3 regions of the Variovorax sp. P2_H12 genome follow, and region 3 is predicted to be linked to each of the others. Evidence: predicted binding sites of a transcription regulator. Region 3 holds the regulator's gene; each other region holds the start of a gene.
What was found. The regulator LexA, encoded in region 3, represses DNA repair genes until DNA is damaged. The targets are predictions, from matches to a motif close to ACTGTATNNNNATACAGT.
Positions count from the first base shown of each region.

Region 1: a site for LexA is predicted at 2,257-2,274, ahead of recA (recombinase RecA). Genes of this name have one in related genera too.
Region 2: a site for LexA is predicted at 1,462-1,479, ahead of AC1DYK_RS30320 (ATP-dependent helicase). Genes of this name have one in related genera too.

Region 1 is NZ_JBFUFO010000004.1:137,032-141,514, reverse strand. It holds gene AC1DYK_RS04250 (sensor histidine kinase N-terminal domain-containing protein) at 1-817, opposite strand, end outside; gene AC1DYK_RS04245 (response regulator) at 902-1,576, opposite strand; gene AC1DYK_RS04240 (MarR family winged helix-turn-helix transcriptional regulator) at 1,706-2,191, opposite strand; gene recA (recombinase RecA) at 2,336-3,466, shown strand; gene recX (recombination regulator RecX) at 3,477-3,926, shown strand; gene argC (N-acetyl-gamma-glutamyl-phosphate reductase) at 4,143-4,483, opposite strand, start outside.
Region 2 is NZ_JBFUFO010000050.1:51,568-56,050, reverse strand. It holds gene AC1DYK_RS30330 (5'-methylthioadenosine/adenosylhomocysteine nucleosidase) at 1-175, shown strand, start outside; gene corA (magnesium/cobalt transporter CorA) at 294-1,280, opposite strand; gene AC1DYK_RS30320 (ATP-dependent helicase) at 1,492-3,612, shown strand; gene hpf (ribosome hibernation-promoting factor, HPF/YfiA family) at 3,938-4,267, shown strand; gene AC1DYK_RS30310 (PTS sugar transporter subunit IIA) at 4,358-4,483, shown strand, end outside.
Region 3 is NZ_JBFUFO010000024.1:821-5,303, reverse strand. It holds gene AC1DYK_RS18460 (MFS transporter) at 1-679, opposite strand, end outside; gene AC1DYK_RS18455 (D-2-hydroxyacid dehydrogenase family protein) at 676-1,683, opposite strand; gene AC1DYK_RS18450 (hypothetical protein) at 1,802-2,140, opposite strand; gene lexA (transcriptional repressor LexA) at 2,287-2,961, opposite strand; gene AC1DYK_RS18440 (asparaginase) at 3,036-4,025, shown strand; gene AC1DYK_RS18435 (hypothetical protein) at 4,030-4,446, shown strand; gene AC1DYK_RS18430 (DUF6152 family protein) at 4,465-4,483, shown strand, end outside.

The DNA of each region.
Region 1 (4,483 bases), on a different contig from region 3:
TGGCGCGGCCGATCTGCTTGAGCGACTGCTTGAGTTCGTCGGCATTGGCGCCCTCGCGCTGGGCCAGGTCGGCCTGCATGCGCAGGCCCGCCAGCGGCGTCTTGAGCTGGTGCGCGGCGTCGGCAAGGAAGCGCTTCTGGGTGCCGATCGAGTCGTTGAGCTTGCTCAGCAGGTCGTTGACCGACAGCACCAGCGGCACCACTTCGAGCGGCACCGAGGATTCGTCCAGCGGGCTCAAGTCGCCCGGCTTGCGCTCGCGGATGCGCGCCTCGACCACCGACAGCGGCTTGATGCCTCGCACCAGCGCCAGCCAGATCAGCAGCACCGCCAGCGGCAGGATCGCGAATTGCGGCAGCAGCACGCCCTTGATGATCTCGGTGGCCAGCACCGACTGCTTCTCGCGGGTCTCGGCCACCTGCAGCAGCGCGAACGGCGCGTCGGGCGTGCTGCCGGCGACCCAGAGCGAGGCGATCCGCACCTGGCGGCCGTGCATCTGGCCGTCGCGCAGGTAGACCACGCCCGGCACCGGCGGGTCGTCCGTGCCCGGGAACGGCACGTCGCGCTCGCCGCTCAGCAGCGTGCCGTGGCCGTCGAGCAGCTGGTAGTAGACCTGGTCGATGTCGTCGCTGCCGAGGATCTCGCGCGCCGGCTGCGGCAGCACGAACTTGATCTGGCCGTTGTCCGCGTCGACCAGCCGGGCCAGGGTCTGGATGTTGGATTCCAGCGCCCGGTCGAAGGGCGCGTTCGCGATGCCCTGCGCCACCAGCCAGGTGACGCCGATGCTGACCGGCACCAGCAGCAGCAGCGGCGTGAGCATCCAGTCGAGGATCTCGCCGAAGAGAGAGCGCTGCGCGCGCTGAAAGAGTTTTACCAAGCGTCTGGCCGGACGGAGCGGGGCCGGCTACGAGGGGATCTTTTCGAGGCAATAGCCGAGCCCGCGCACCGTGGCGATGCGCACCGGCCCCTTCTCGATCTTCTTGCGCAGGCGGTGGATGTAGACCTCGATCGCATTGAGGCTCACCTCCTCGCCCCATTCGCACAGGCGCTCGACGAGCTGGTCCTTGCTCACCAGCCGTCCGGCGCGCTGCAGCAGCACCTCGAGCAGACCGAGCTCGCGCGCCGACAGCTCGAGCATCTTGCCGTCGAAGGTCGCGACCCGGCCGGCCTGGTCGTAGACCAGCGGGCCGTGCTTGATCGCGTTGCTGGTGCCGCCCATGCCACGCCGCGTGAGGGCGCGCACCCGCGCCTCGAGTTCCTGCAGCGAGAAGGGCTTGGCCATGTAGTCGTCGGCGCCGTAGTCCAGGCCCTTGACCCGTTCCTCGACGCTGTCGGCCGCGGTCAGCACCAGCACCGGCAGCTGCGAGCCGCGGGCGCGCAGCCGCTTGAGGATCTCGAGGCCATGCATGTTGGGCAGGCCGAGGTCGAGAATCAGCAGGTCGAACTCCCGGTTGGTCATCAGCGCGGCATCGGCCTGCGAGCCGGTCGCGACGTGGTCGACCGCCGAACCCGAGGTGCGCAGGCTGCGCAGCAGGGCATCGGCCAGAACCTGGTCATCTTCTGCAATCAGTATTCGCATCCTAGGCTCACCCCCAGCCTCGCCCACTTCGTGTGGCTCTGCACCCCCTCTCCGGGGGCAACCCCAGCGGCCCGGCGGAGCCGGTTCCGCGGGGTTCCTGGACTTGGTCGCGCCAAGCCCCTTCAGATTCTAGGCCGCCGTGTACGCCTCGAGTCCAATGGTTACCACGGTGGCGATCTCGCTGCCGACGCTGGCGCGGAATTCCTCCTCGGCCTGCGCCACGGCGCTGCGGAAGGCCTCGAGCCAGGCCAGGCCGTCGGTGGTGAACAGCACCCGCCGCGCCCTGGCATCGAGCGGATCGGGCCCGCGCTGCACCAGCCCCCAGGCCTCGCACTGGTCGACCAGGGCGCCCATCGCCTGCTTGGTCATGCCGGCCCGCTCGGCCAGTTCGGTCAGCCGCGAGCCGTCGCGCGCCAGATGGCGCGTGATGTGGATGTGGGCGGCGCTCACCTGCGCGCGCGCCGCGAGGTTCGACAGCGCCAGCGGCGCCCCGGCGTCATGCGCCATCAGCGCCAGCACCCGCTCGTCGAAGCGCCGCATCGCGTGGCCCAGCAGGCGGCCCAGGTGGGTCTGGCGCCAGGCGTCGTGGTCGATCGGAAATTGCGTGCCGGACATGACAGTCGATAGTAAAGCAAACTGATCAAAAATTGGATTTTTCTGGATCAATCCGCCCCTACACTACTGTTCAAGCATCCAGCCTGTAATTAAAAGCAGCGGGATGAATTTCCCGCAACCCGTTGATATTCAAGGAGTTCTCACATGGACGCAGTCGTCAAAGGCGCAAGCATCTCGGTCGCCAACAGCGAAAAGGCCAAGGCCCTCCAGGCCGCGCTGGCCCAGATCGAAAAGCAGTTCGGCAAGGGCACGATCATGCGGCTCGGCGAAGGCGAGGCGCTGGAAGACATCCAGGTGGTATCCACCGGCTCGCTGGGCCTGGACATCGCGCTCGGCGTCGGCGGCCTGCCGCGCGGCCGCGTGATCGAGATCTACGGTCCTGAATCCTCGGGCAAGACCACGCTCACCCTGCAGGTCATCGCCGAGATGCAACGCCAGGCCGGCACCTGCGCCTTCGTCGATGCCGAGCATGCGCTCGACGTGCAATATGCCCAGAAGCTCGGCGTCAACCTGTCCGACCTGCTGATCAGCCAGCCCGACACCGGCGAGCAGGCGCTCGAGATCGTCGATTCGCTGGTGCGCTCGGGTGCGGTCGACCTGATCGTCGTCGACTCGGTCGCCGCGCTCACCCCCAAGGCCGAAATCGAAGGCGAGATGGGCGACTCGCTGCCCGGCCTGCAGGCCCGCCTGATGAGCCAGGCGCTGCGCAAGCTCACCGCCACGATCAAGAAGACCAACTGCATGGTCATCTTCATCAACCAGATCCGCATGAAGATCGGCGTGATGTTCGGCTCGCCCGAAACCACCACCGGCGGCAATGCGCTGAAGTTCTACGCCTCGGTGCGGCTGGACATCCGCCGCATCGGCACCATCAAGAAGGGCGACGAGGCGATCGGCAACGAGACCAAGGTCAAGGTGGTCAAGAACAAGGTCAGCCCGCCCTTCAAGACGGCCGAGTTCGACATCCTGTTCGGCGAGGGCATCAGCCGCGAAGGCGAGATCATCGACATGGGCGTCAATGCCAAGATCGTCGACAAGTCCGGCGCCTGGTACGCCTACAACGGCGAGAAGATCGGCCAGGGCCGCGACAACGCGCGCGAATTCCTGCGCGAGAACCCCGAGCTGTCGCGCGAGATCGAGAACAAGGTGCGCGAATCGCTGGGCATTCCGCTGCTGGCCGAGGCGGTGGCGAACGTCGACGCGGCGGTCGAGAAGGCCGACAAGCCCGAGAAGGCCGAGAAGGCCGAGAAGGCCGAGAAGGCCGACAAGAAGTAACCCGGCCGCCATGGCTTTCAGTGCGCCGTCGCTCAAGGGGCGCGCCCTGCGCCTCCTGAGCCAGCGCGAGCATTCGCGCGCCGAACTCGAGCGCAAGCTCAAGAAATACGAGGAAGAGCCCGGCACCCTGGCCCGGGCCCTCGACGAGCTGGCCGCCAAGGATTTCATCAGCGAGGCGAGGGTGGTGCAGTCGGTGCTGCACCAGCGCGCGGCCCGCATGGGCGCGGCGCGTGTGCGCCAGGAATTGCTGCACAAGGGCATCGCCCCCGAGGCGGTGGCCGAGGCGGTCGCCGGCCTGCAGGGCAGCGAGTTCGATCGCGCGCTCGAAGTCTGGAAGCGCCGCTTCGGCGCGCTGCCGCAGGATGCGACCGAACGTGCCCGCCAAGTTCGGTTCCTGATGGCGAGGGGATTCGCCGGTGCCATCGTGGCCAAGGTCCTGCGGCACGACCCCGAAGAATAGGCCGGCGCAGCCCGGCCTTGTTGGTGAAACACCGCGGAACCGGCTTTGCCGGGCCGCTGGTGTTGCCCCCGGTAGGGGGTGGGCGGGCTACACGCAGTGAGCCCAACCTGGGGGCGAGCAACATTTCTACCGTGGAACCGGCTTCGCCGGGCCGCTGGTGTTGCCCCCGGTAGGGGGTGGGTGCCCGACACGAAGTGCGGGCAACCTGGGGGCGAGCTAGATATTCAACATCAGTTTCAGGTTCTGCACCGCGGCGCCGCTGGCGCCCTTGCCCAGGTTGTCCAGCCGCGCGATGACCACCGCATGCCGATGGTCCTCGTTCGGGAACACGCGGATCTCGAGTTCGTTGGTGTCGTTGAGCGCCAGCGCGTCGATCTTGCCGTCGGCCGTGGGCGGCAGCACCTTCACGAACCGTTCCGGCGTATTGCTCTTCGCGTAGTGCGCGGCCAGCGCATCGTGCAGGTGCGCCGCGGTCGGGCGGTCGGGCAGGTCGTCCAGGTGCAGCGGCAGCTGCACCAGCATGCCCTGCTTGAAGTTGCCGACCGAGGGGATGAAGA
Region 2 (4,483 bases), on a different contig from region 3:
CGCGGTGGCCCAGGTGTGCCACGACTACGGCGTGCCCTTCGCCGCGGTGCGCACCATTTCCGATCGCGCCGACGATGCGGCGCATGGCGACTTCACGCGCTTCGTCTCGGCGGTCGCGAGCCGCTACAGCCTGGCGCTGGTCGATGCCTGGCTGGCGACGCTGCCGCCGCCATAAGAACCAGGCCCGCCCAGGCCACTTTGTTCGGGGCACCCGCGGAACCGGCTCTGCCGGGCCGCTGGGTGCGCCCCTTGAGGGGGAGGCGGCTACACGAAGTGAGCAGGCAACGGGGTGGTCACTTCAACCAGCCGCGCCGGCGGAAGTACCACATCGGGACCAGCGCGCTGGCGATCATCAGCACGATCGCGAAGCCGTAGCCATAGCCCCAGTCGAGCTCGGGCATGAACTTGAAGTTCATGCCGTACACGCTCGCGATCAGGGTCGGCGGCAGCAGCGCCACGCTGGCGACCGAGAAGATCTTGATGGTCTTGTTCTGGTTGATGTTGATGAAGCCGACGGTCGCGGCCATCAGGAAGTTGATCTTCTCGAACAGGAAGGCCGTGTGGTTGTCGAGCGACTCGATGTCGCGCAGGATCTGCCGCGCCTCCTCGAACTGCTCGGCATTCAGCATGCGGCTGCGCATCATGAAGCTGACGGCACGGCGCGTGTCCATCACGTTGCGGCGGATGCGCCCGTTCAAGTCCTCCTGGCGCGCGATCAGGCCGAGCACCTCGCCGGCCAGCTCGTCGCTGACGTTGCCCGACAGCACCTTCTTGCCTGCGGATTCGAGCTCGTCATAGATGTTCTCGAGCGTGTCGGCCGAGTACTCGGCATCGGCGTCGAACAGCTTCAGCAGGACTTCCTTGGCGTCTTCGATCAGCCCCGGCGCCCGCCGCGCGCGCATGCGCAGCAGGCGGAACACCGGCACGTCCTCGTCGTGGATCGAGAACAGCACGCCGCAGCTGCGCAGCTCGGCGTTGTGCTGGTTGAGGATGAAGGCCACGCGCACCGAGCGCGGGTTCTCGTCGTCGTCGATCAGGAAGTCGCTGCGGATGTGCAGTTCGCCGTTGTCTTCCTCGTAGAAGCGAGCCGATTCCTCGATGTCCTCGTCCATCGCGTCTTCGGGGATCGACAGGCCGTAGTACTGCTTGATCCAGCGCTTTTCCTCGACCGTGGGCGATTCGAGATCGACCCAGATCGGCTGGAACTTGGAAAGCTCTTCGAGGGCCTCGATCTCTTCCTGGACGAGGCGGCCGTTGGCAAGCGTGAAGATGTTGAGCATGGGCTCACTCCCGTGAAATGTCTGGCGGTTGGGCGAGGGGTGTGGGCGCTTTCAATTCCCTCGCCGACGACGCGTCAGAGGGGAAGTGAAAGCTGCCGAGACGGGTCGATTTCCATGCGGGAGTCTCCGGTTGCAGCGAGGCGCGATTATGTCATCCGGGCCGTGACGGCGCCGCCCTGAGGCTGGACGGACATACAGTACAGTTGCGGCGATGCAGCGCGTTGAGACACCCACTTCCCCCGGCGCCACGAGCCAGGCCGAACGGCTCGCGGAGGCGCTCGCGAAGCTCAACGACGCGCAGCGCGCCGCGGTGCTGCACGGCGTCGACGCCGCGCTCGACCCCGCGCAGCAGGACCCGCGGCCGCTGCTCGTGATCGCCGGCGCGGGCTCGGGCAAGACCAGCACGCTCGCGCACCGCGTGGCGCACTTGATCGCCGGCGGCGCCGACCCGCAGCGCATCCTGCTCCTGACCTTCTCGCGCCGCGCCGCGCAGGAGATGGAGCGCCGCGCGGGCCAGGTTCTGATGCGCGTGCTGGGGCTGGCTTCGCAGACGCCGCCGGCGCTGCCCTGGGCCGGCACTTTCCACGGCATCGGCGCACGGCTGCTGCGCGAGTACGCGGCGCAGATCGGCCTCGGCGAGAACTTCACCATCCACGACCGCGGCGATGCCGAGGACCTGATGGGGCTGGTGCGCCACGACATCGGCCTGTCCTCCATGGCCCGGCGCTTTCCGCAGAAGGGAACCTGCCTCTCGATCTATTCGCGCACCGTCAACACCTGTGCGCCGCTGGCCCGGGTGCTGAAGGAAGCCTTTCCCTGGTGCGCCGAATGGGAGGGCGAACTGAAGAATCTGTTCGGCGCCTATGTAGCGGCCAAGCAGCAGCAGCAGGTGCTCGACTACGACGACCTGCTGCTGTACTGGGAAGGCATGGTGGCCGAGCCCGCGCTGGCCGCCCAGATCGGCGCGCGCTTCGACCACGTGTTGGTCGACGAATACCAGGACACCAACCTGTTGCAAGCCGCCATCCTGCGCGCTCTCAAGCCCGATGGCCGCGGCCTGACGGTGGTGGGTGACGACGCCCAGTCGATCTATTCCTTCCGCGGCGCGACGGTTCGCAATATCCTCGATTTCCCGCAGCAGTTCGACCGGCCCGCGCGCGTCGTCACGCTGGAGCGCAACTACCGCTCGACGCAGCCGATCCTCGATGTGTCGAACGCCGTGATCGCGGCCGCCGCCGAACGCCATGCCAAGACCCTCTGGACCGACAAGCCCTCGGCCGGACGGCCGCAGCTGGTGCTGGTGCCCGACGAGGCCCAGCAGGCGCGCTTCGTCGCCGAACGCGTGCTCGCGCACCGCGAAGGCGGCCTGGCGCTGAAGTCGCAGGCGGTGCTGTTCCGCACCTCGAGCCACAGCGCCGCGCTCGAGCTGGAACTGGCGCGGCGCAACATTCCTTTCGTGAAGTACGGCGGCCTCAAGTTCCTCGAGGCCGCCCACGTGAAGGACCTGCTCGCGGTGCTGCGCTTCGCGCAGAACCCGCGTGGCCGAATGGCCGGCTTTCGCGTCACGCAGATGATCCCGGGTATCGGCCCGGTCACCTCGACGCGCCTGCTCGATGCGATGGCCGAGGCCGCCGATCCCGGCGCTGCGGTGCAGGCCTTCGTGCCGCCGGCCGCGGCGCAGGTCGAATGGGCCCGCTTCGCAGCCATCTACGCCGCCCTGCGCGATCCCGCGCTCGCTTGGCCGGCCGACATGGATCTCGCGCTGCAGTGGTATGTCCCGCATCTGGAGCGCCTGCACGACGATGCCGGCCTGCGCCGCGGCGATGTCGAGCAACTCGCGCGGCTGGCCGCCGGCTATGCCTCGCGCGAGCGCTTCCTGACCGAACTCACGCTGGATCCGCCCGAGGCCACCAGCGACCGGCCCGGACCGCCGCTGCTCGACGAGGACTACCTGATCCTCTCGACCATCCATTCGGCCAAGGGGCAGGAGTGGAGCTCGGTCCACGTGCTGAACGTGGTCGACGGCTGCATCCCGGCCGACGTGGCGCAGGGCGCCCTCGAACTCGAGGAGGAGCGCCGGCTGCTCTATGTCGCGATGACCCGCGCCCGCGACCACCTGCACCTGCTGGTGCCGCAGCGCTTCTACGTCACGCAGCAGGCGGTGCGCGGCGACCGCCACCTCTATGCCGGCCGCACGCGCTTCATCACCGCGGCCGATGCCGAGCTTTTCGAACGCCAGACCTGGCCGCCGCCGCCCGAGCGCGCGCCGCACGTGCCGCCGCCGGCCGCCACGATCGACCTCCTGAGCCGGATGCGGGCCAGCTGGCGCTGACCGGAAGCCCTTCAACTCGCGGGGTCGCTGGCGTTTGGGGCGGACCTGGGTTTGCTTCCAGTCGATCGGCTGCGGCTGCGTGCCCCGGGGCTTGCAAGCTATCAAATCGATAGCGTCTGACAAAGTTCCCTTGATCTGGCGCAGAGCCCTGGCACAGAGGGATTGCAATTCGATGACAGCATGGGCATAGTGAACCGAACCCTCTCGCTTCCCCCCTCTTTTCTTCTCGTCCCTTCCCCTCATCCCCCTCTCGTTTCCCCCGGCTACGCCTTTGTTTCCAGAGGCGCGGCTATTTCCCCCAACCGTCAATTCCAGGAGGTCATTCATGAATCTGACGATCAGCGGTCATCACCTCGACGTCACACCTGCTTTGCGCAACTACGTTACGAGCAAGCTGGACCGGATCACCCGGCATTTCGACCAGGTGGTCGATGTCAAGGTGATTCTCACGGTGGAAAAGCAGAAGGAAAAGGAGCGCCGGCAACGGGCCGAGTGCAATATCCACGTCAAGGGCAACGACATGTTCGCGGAATCGAGCCACGCTGATCTCTATGCTGCCGTCGACGACCTGGTCGACAAGCTCGACCGGCAGGTCGTGCGCCACAAGGATCGCCTGCAGGATCACCACCACGAAGCACCCAAGCGCGTGATGTAGTTCCGCTGTTCGGGCAAATACTCTTGCGGGCCGCCTTCGGGCGGCCCTTTGCTTTTTGTGGGGTGGGTGCATAATCGCCCCCGCCCCAACATGAACCGACTCGCGTCCATCCTGCCGCCCGCTCAAGTGCTCGTGAGCGTCGACGCCACTAGCAAGAAGCGTGCTTTCGAAGAAGCAGGGCTCCTGTTCGAGAACCTGCACGGTCTCGGGCGCGCC
Region 3 (4,483 bases):
AGTAGCTGAACAGCACGAACTGGCCCGCTCCCTGCAACGCGGTCACCGAGACCACGCCCATCAGCAGCGGGCTCCTGAAGACGCGCCCCCAAGCTTCGCGTGACAGGGCGGCAGGGCGGATGCCCGAAGGCAACTTGAGCCAGACCCAGGCCGCACTGGCGATCGAAAGCACCGCGATCAGGCCGAACGCGGCTCGCCAGCCGAAATGGCCACCCACCAGCGCACCGATCGGAAGCCCCAGCACCGAGGCCATCGACCAGCCGAGAAAGACGAAAGTGACGGCGCGGCCACGTTGTTCGGGTGGCACCAGCAAGCCGGCGCAGGCGGCCGCCTGCGCGGTGAACACCGCGGGCGCGACGACGGTCAGCATGCGCACCAGCAGCAGCCCGCCGAAGCTCGGCATCAGCGTCGCCAGCAGGTGGCCGGCGGCATACCACAGCATGGTGCAGGCCAGCAGCAGGCGGCGGTCCCAGCCCGCAACCACGGCCGCCAGCAGCGGGGCGCCCAGGCACATCACGATCGCACCCGCGGTGATCAACTGACCCGCCGTGGCCGCGCTGACCTGCAGGGACTGGCTCAGTTCGTTGAGCGTGCCGGGCACCACCATCACGCCGGTGCCGATCACGAAATTGCCCGCCAGCAGGGCCCACAGGGCAGCCGGCAGGGCAGGCCGCTTCAACGGCGGACCTGCAGCGCGCCGGGGTTGACGATGTTGGTGGGGTTGCCCTTGATGAAGCTGACGACGTTGTCGAAAGCCTGGCCGAAGTACATCTCGTAGCTGTCCTGCTCGACGTAGCCGATGTGCGGCGTGCAGATGCAGTTCTCGAGACGCAGCAGCGCATGGCCCTGCAGCGGCGGCTCGCTCTCGAAGACGTCGATCGCCGCCAGCCCGGGGCGGCCGCGGTTCAGTGCCGCCAGCAGCGCATCCTGCTCGACCAGTTCGGCGCGCGAGGTGTTGACGAACAATGCGGTCGGCTTCATGCGCGAGAGATCCTCGAGCGTGACCAGGCCCCGCGTCTCGTCGGTCAGCCGCAGATGCACCGACAGCACGTCGGCCGCGGCAAAGAAGGTCTCGCGGTCGGACGCCACCTGGAAGCCGTCGGAGCGTGCCTTGGCACAACTCTGTTCGCGGCCCCAGATCACGACCTGCATGCCGAATGCCTGGCCGTAGCGCGCCACCAACTGGCCGATGCGCCCATAGCCCCAGATGCACAGCGTCTTGCCCTTGAGCACCGAGCCGAGACCGAAATTCGGTGGCATCGAGGCCGATTTGAGGCCCGCCTGCTGCCAGGCGCCATGTTTCAGGTTGCTGATGTACTGCGGCAGCCGGCGCATCGCGGCCATGATCAGGGCCCAGGTCAGTTCGGCCGGTGCAAGTGGCGAGCCCGAGCCCTCGGCCACGGCGATGCCCTGCTCGGTGCAGGCGTTGACGTCGACATGGCTGCCGACCCGGCCGGTCTGCGAGATCAGCTTGAGCTTGGGCAGCTTCTCGATCAGTTGCCTGGAGATCTGGGTGCGCTCGCGGATCAACACGATCACATCGGCGTCCTTCAGGCGCACCGAGAGTTGGCCAATGCCCTTGACCGTGTTGGTGTAGACCTTGGCCGCATAGGCGTCGAGCTTGGAGGCGCAGCTCAGCTTGCGCACCGCATCCTGATAGTCGTCGAGGATCACAATGTTCATGGCGTGCCATTGTGCCTCGCACGACCGGGATGCTGTGTCGGCGTATCTCGACTTGTCTGCTGCGTCGGCCCGGATTGCCGGCGCCTGCTCGACGCCGGCGTCCGCCTCGCGGGCGGGCTCAGTGCATGTGGGCTGGCCGGGGCGTGGCCTCGGCGGCCTCCAGCGCCACCAGGCGGTCGAGCTCCGCACACACATCCGCCATGCGGCCCGAGATCACCACACGACCGGCGGCCCGGCCCGGCTGTTGCGCATCGACCGTCCGGACGACGCGCAGGGGGCGTGCCGGCGCACCTGCAGCTGCCGGAGCGCCCTGGCGAAGCCCGCAGCTGGGACGAACGCCGACGTAGCGCAGGCCCGATGACATCGTGCGGCCCGGACGGCGCCGTGGCATCCAGCGGTTGGCCAGCGACTGCAGCGGCGTCAGAAGATCAGCAATGCTGAGGAGAGCGATTCCCATGTGAACTCCAGAAAAATCAGAGGTTGAACACAGGCAGGATTGCTTTCATCGGCCTCGACAGGGTGATGGCTCTTCGCGCCATACGCCCGCCACCTGTTGCGGCCGGATCGGGTGCGCATGCGTGACCGCAGGCGCGGAACTGGCCCTTACATCAGCATCGTGTTGCGGATCAGGCCGACCGCCAGGCCTTCGATTTCGAAGGGCTCGCCGGGCTGGACCACGATCGTGGGGTAGTCGGGGTTCTCGGCGTGCAGCTCGATGACCTGCTTGTTGCGCTTGAGGCGCTTGACCGTGACTTCGTCTCCCAGCCGCGCCACGACGATCTGGCCGTTGCGGGCTTCCTTGGTGGCCTGGACCGCCAGCAGGTCGCCGTCCATGATTCCGGCGTCGCGCATGGACATGCCGCGCACCTTGAGCAGGTAGTCGGGTTGGCGCTGGAAGAGGGTGTTCTCGACGTAGTAGGTCTTGTCGACGTGTTCCTGGGCGAGGATCGGCGATCCGGCGGCGACGCGGCCGATCAGCGGCAATGCCAGCTGTGCCATGCCCGGCAGGGAGAGCGAGAACTGGTTGTTGCGGGATTCGTTGAGGGAGCGCAGTGCGTCGCCCTTGAGCCGGATGCCACGCGAGGTGCCGCTCACGAGCTCGATGACACCCTTGCGCGCCAGCGCCTGGAGATGCTCTTCGGCTGCGTTGGCCGACTTGAACCCCAGTTCGGCGGCGATCTCGGCCCGCGTGGGGGGCGCACCGGTGCGTGCGATGGCGCTCTGGATCAGATCCAGAATCTGCTGCTGGCGGGCTGTAAGCTTGACTGCGAACTGCATGGTGACTCCTGACGGGGTACTGGCTAAACGTCCAGTACCTGTATTTTTAACCAGTTTTGAAAAGTTGGCAAGCCATGGACCCCATCTCCGTGAACCGTGAGCGCCGCGTGATCGTCCTGGGCACCGGCGGCACCATCGCCGGACGTGCCGGCACTGCGAGCGACAACATCGGCTACACCGCCGGCGAGGTCGGCGTCGCCGATCTGCTGCACGGCATCGACGCTCCTGCTGGCATCGGGCTGGAGGCCGAGCAGGTGTCGCAGGTCGACAGCAAGGACATGGGCGTCGCCATCTGGCGGGCGCTGGCGCAGCGCTGCGCCCACTGGCTCGCAGAGCGAGATGTGGCGGGCATCGTCATCACGCACGGGACCGACACGCTGGAAGAAACCGCGTTCTTCCTCCAGTCGGTGCTGGCGCCTTCGAAGCCGGTGGTCCTGACCTGCGCGATGCGGCCGGCCAGCGCCCTTGCACCCGACGGACCACAGAACCTGCGCGATGCCATCGTCGTCGCCGCGACGCCGCACGCATGCGGCGTGGTCGCCGTCTGCGCGGGGACCGTTCACGGCGCCCTCGAGGTCCGGAAGGTCCATACCTACAGGCTCGATGCCTTCGATTCGGGCGATGCCGGCCCGCTGGCCTATGTCGAGGAAGGCACGGTGCGCCTGCTCAGGTGCTGGCCGGCAGGCGACCCGGCCGCTCGAGCCGTCTTCGATCGCATGGCGGGCGCGGCGACCTGGCCCCGCGTGGAGATCCTCGCGAGCCACGCCGAAGCGCGCGGCACCCTCGTCGATGCGCTGCTCGAGGAGCGCCGGCGCGGCGCCGTCGAGCCGGTGCAGGGGATCGTGCTGGCCGCGACCGGCAACGGCACGCTGCACCACGCGCTGGAAGCCGCGGCGCTTCGGGCGCAGGCCGAGGGCGTGGCGGTGGTGCGCGCGACGCGCTGCGCCGAAGGGCGGATCCTGCCGAGACCCGACCAGCGCCTGCGCGACGCCGGGGCGCTGAGTCCGGTCAAGGCGCGGATCGCGCTGATGCTCGAACTGCTGGCGAGCGGCCCGGCCGCCTGACCCCATGCTCGACGCGCTGCGCACGATTCCTTGGGCCTATCCGGCGCTCGAGGTCGCGCACATCGTCGGCATCGCGCTGCTCCTGGGCAATCTGGTGGCGCTCGAGGTTCGGGTGTTCGGCCGTGTGGCCGCCTTGCCGATCATGGGGCTGGCCAGGCTGTCGCTGACCATCGCGCTGACAGGCTTCGCGCTCGCGGCAGCCAGCGGATCTCTGATGTTCGCCACCCAGCCCGCAGAGCTGCTCGCCAACCGCGTGTTTCTGGTGAAGATGGGGCTGTTGCTCGTGGCCGGCTGCAACGCGCTGTGGTTCCACGGCCGCCGCTCGCTGGCGAAACTTGACTGGCTGGCGCGGATACAGATGTTGTCGTCCACTGCGATCTGGCTGGCCGTCGTGTTCTGCGGCCGCTGGATCGCCTACTGAGCGAAAGGAGCCCCCTGCATGAAACGTCGCAGCCTGA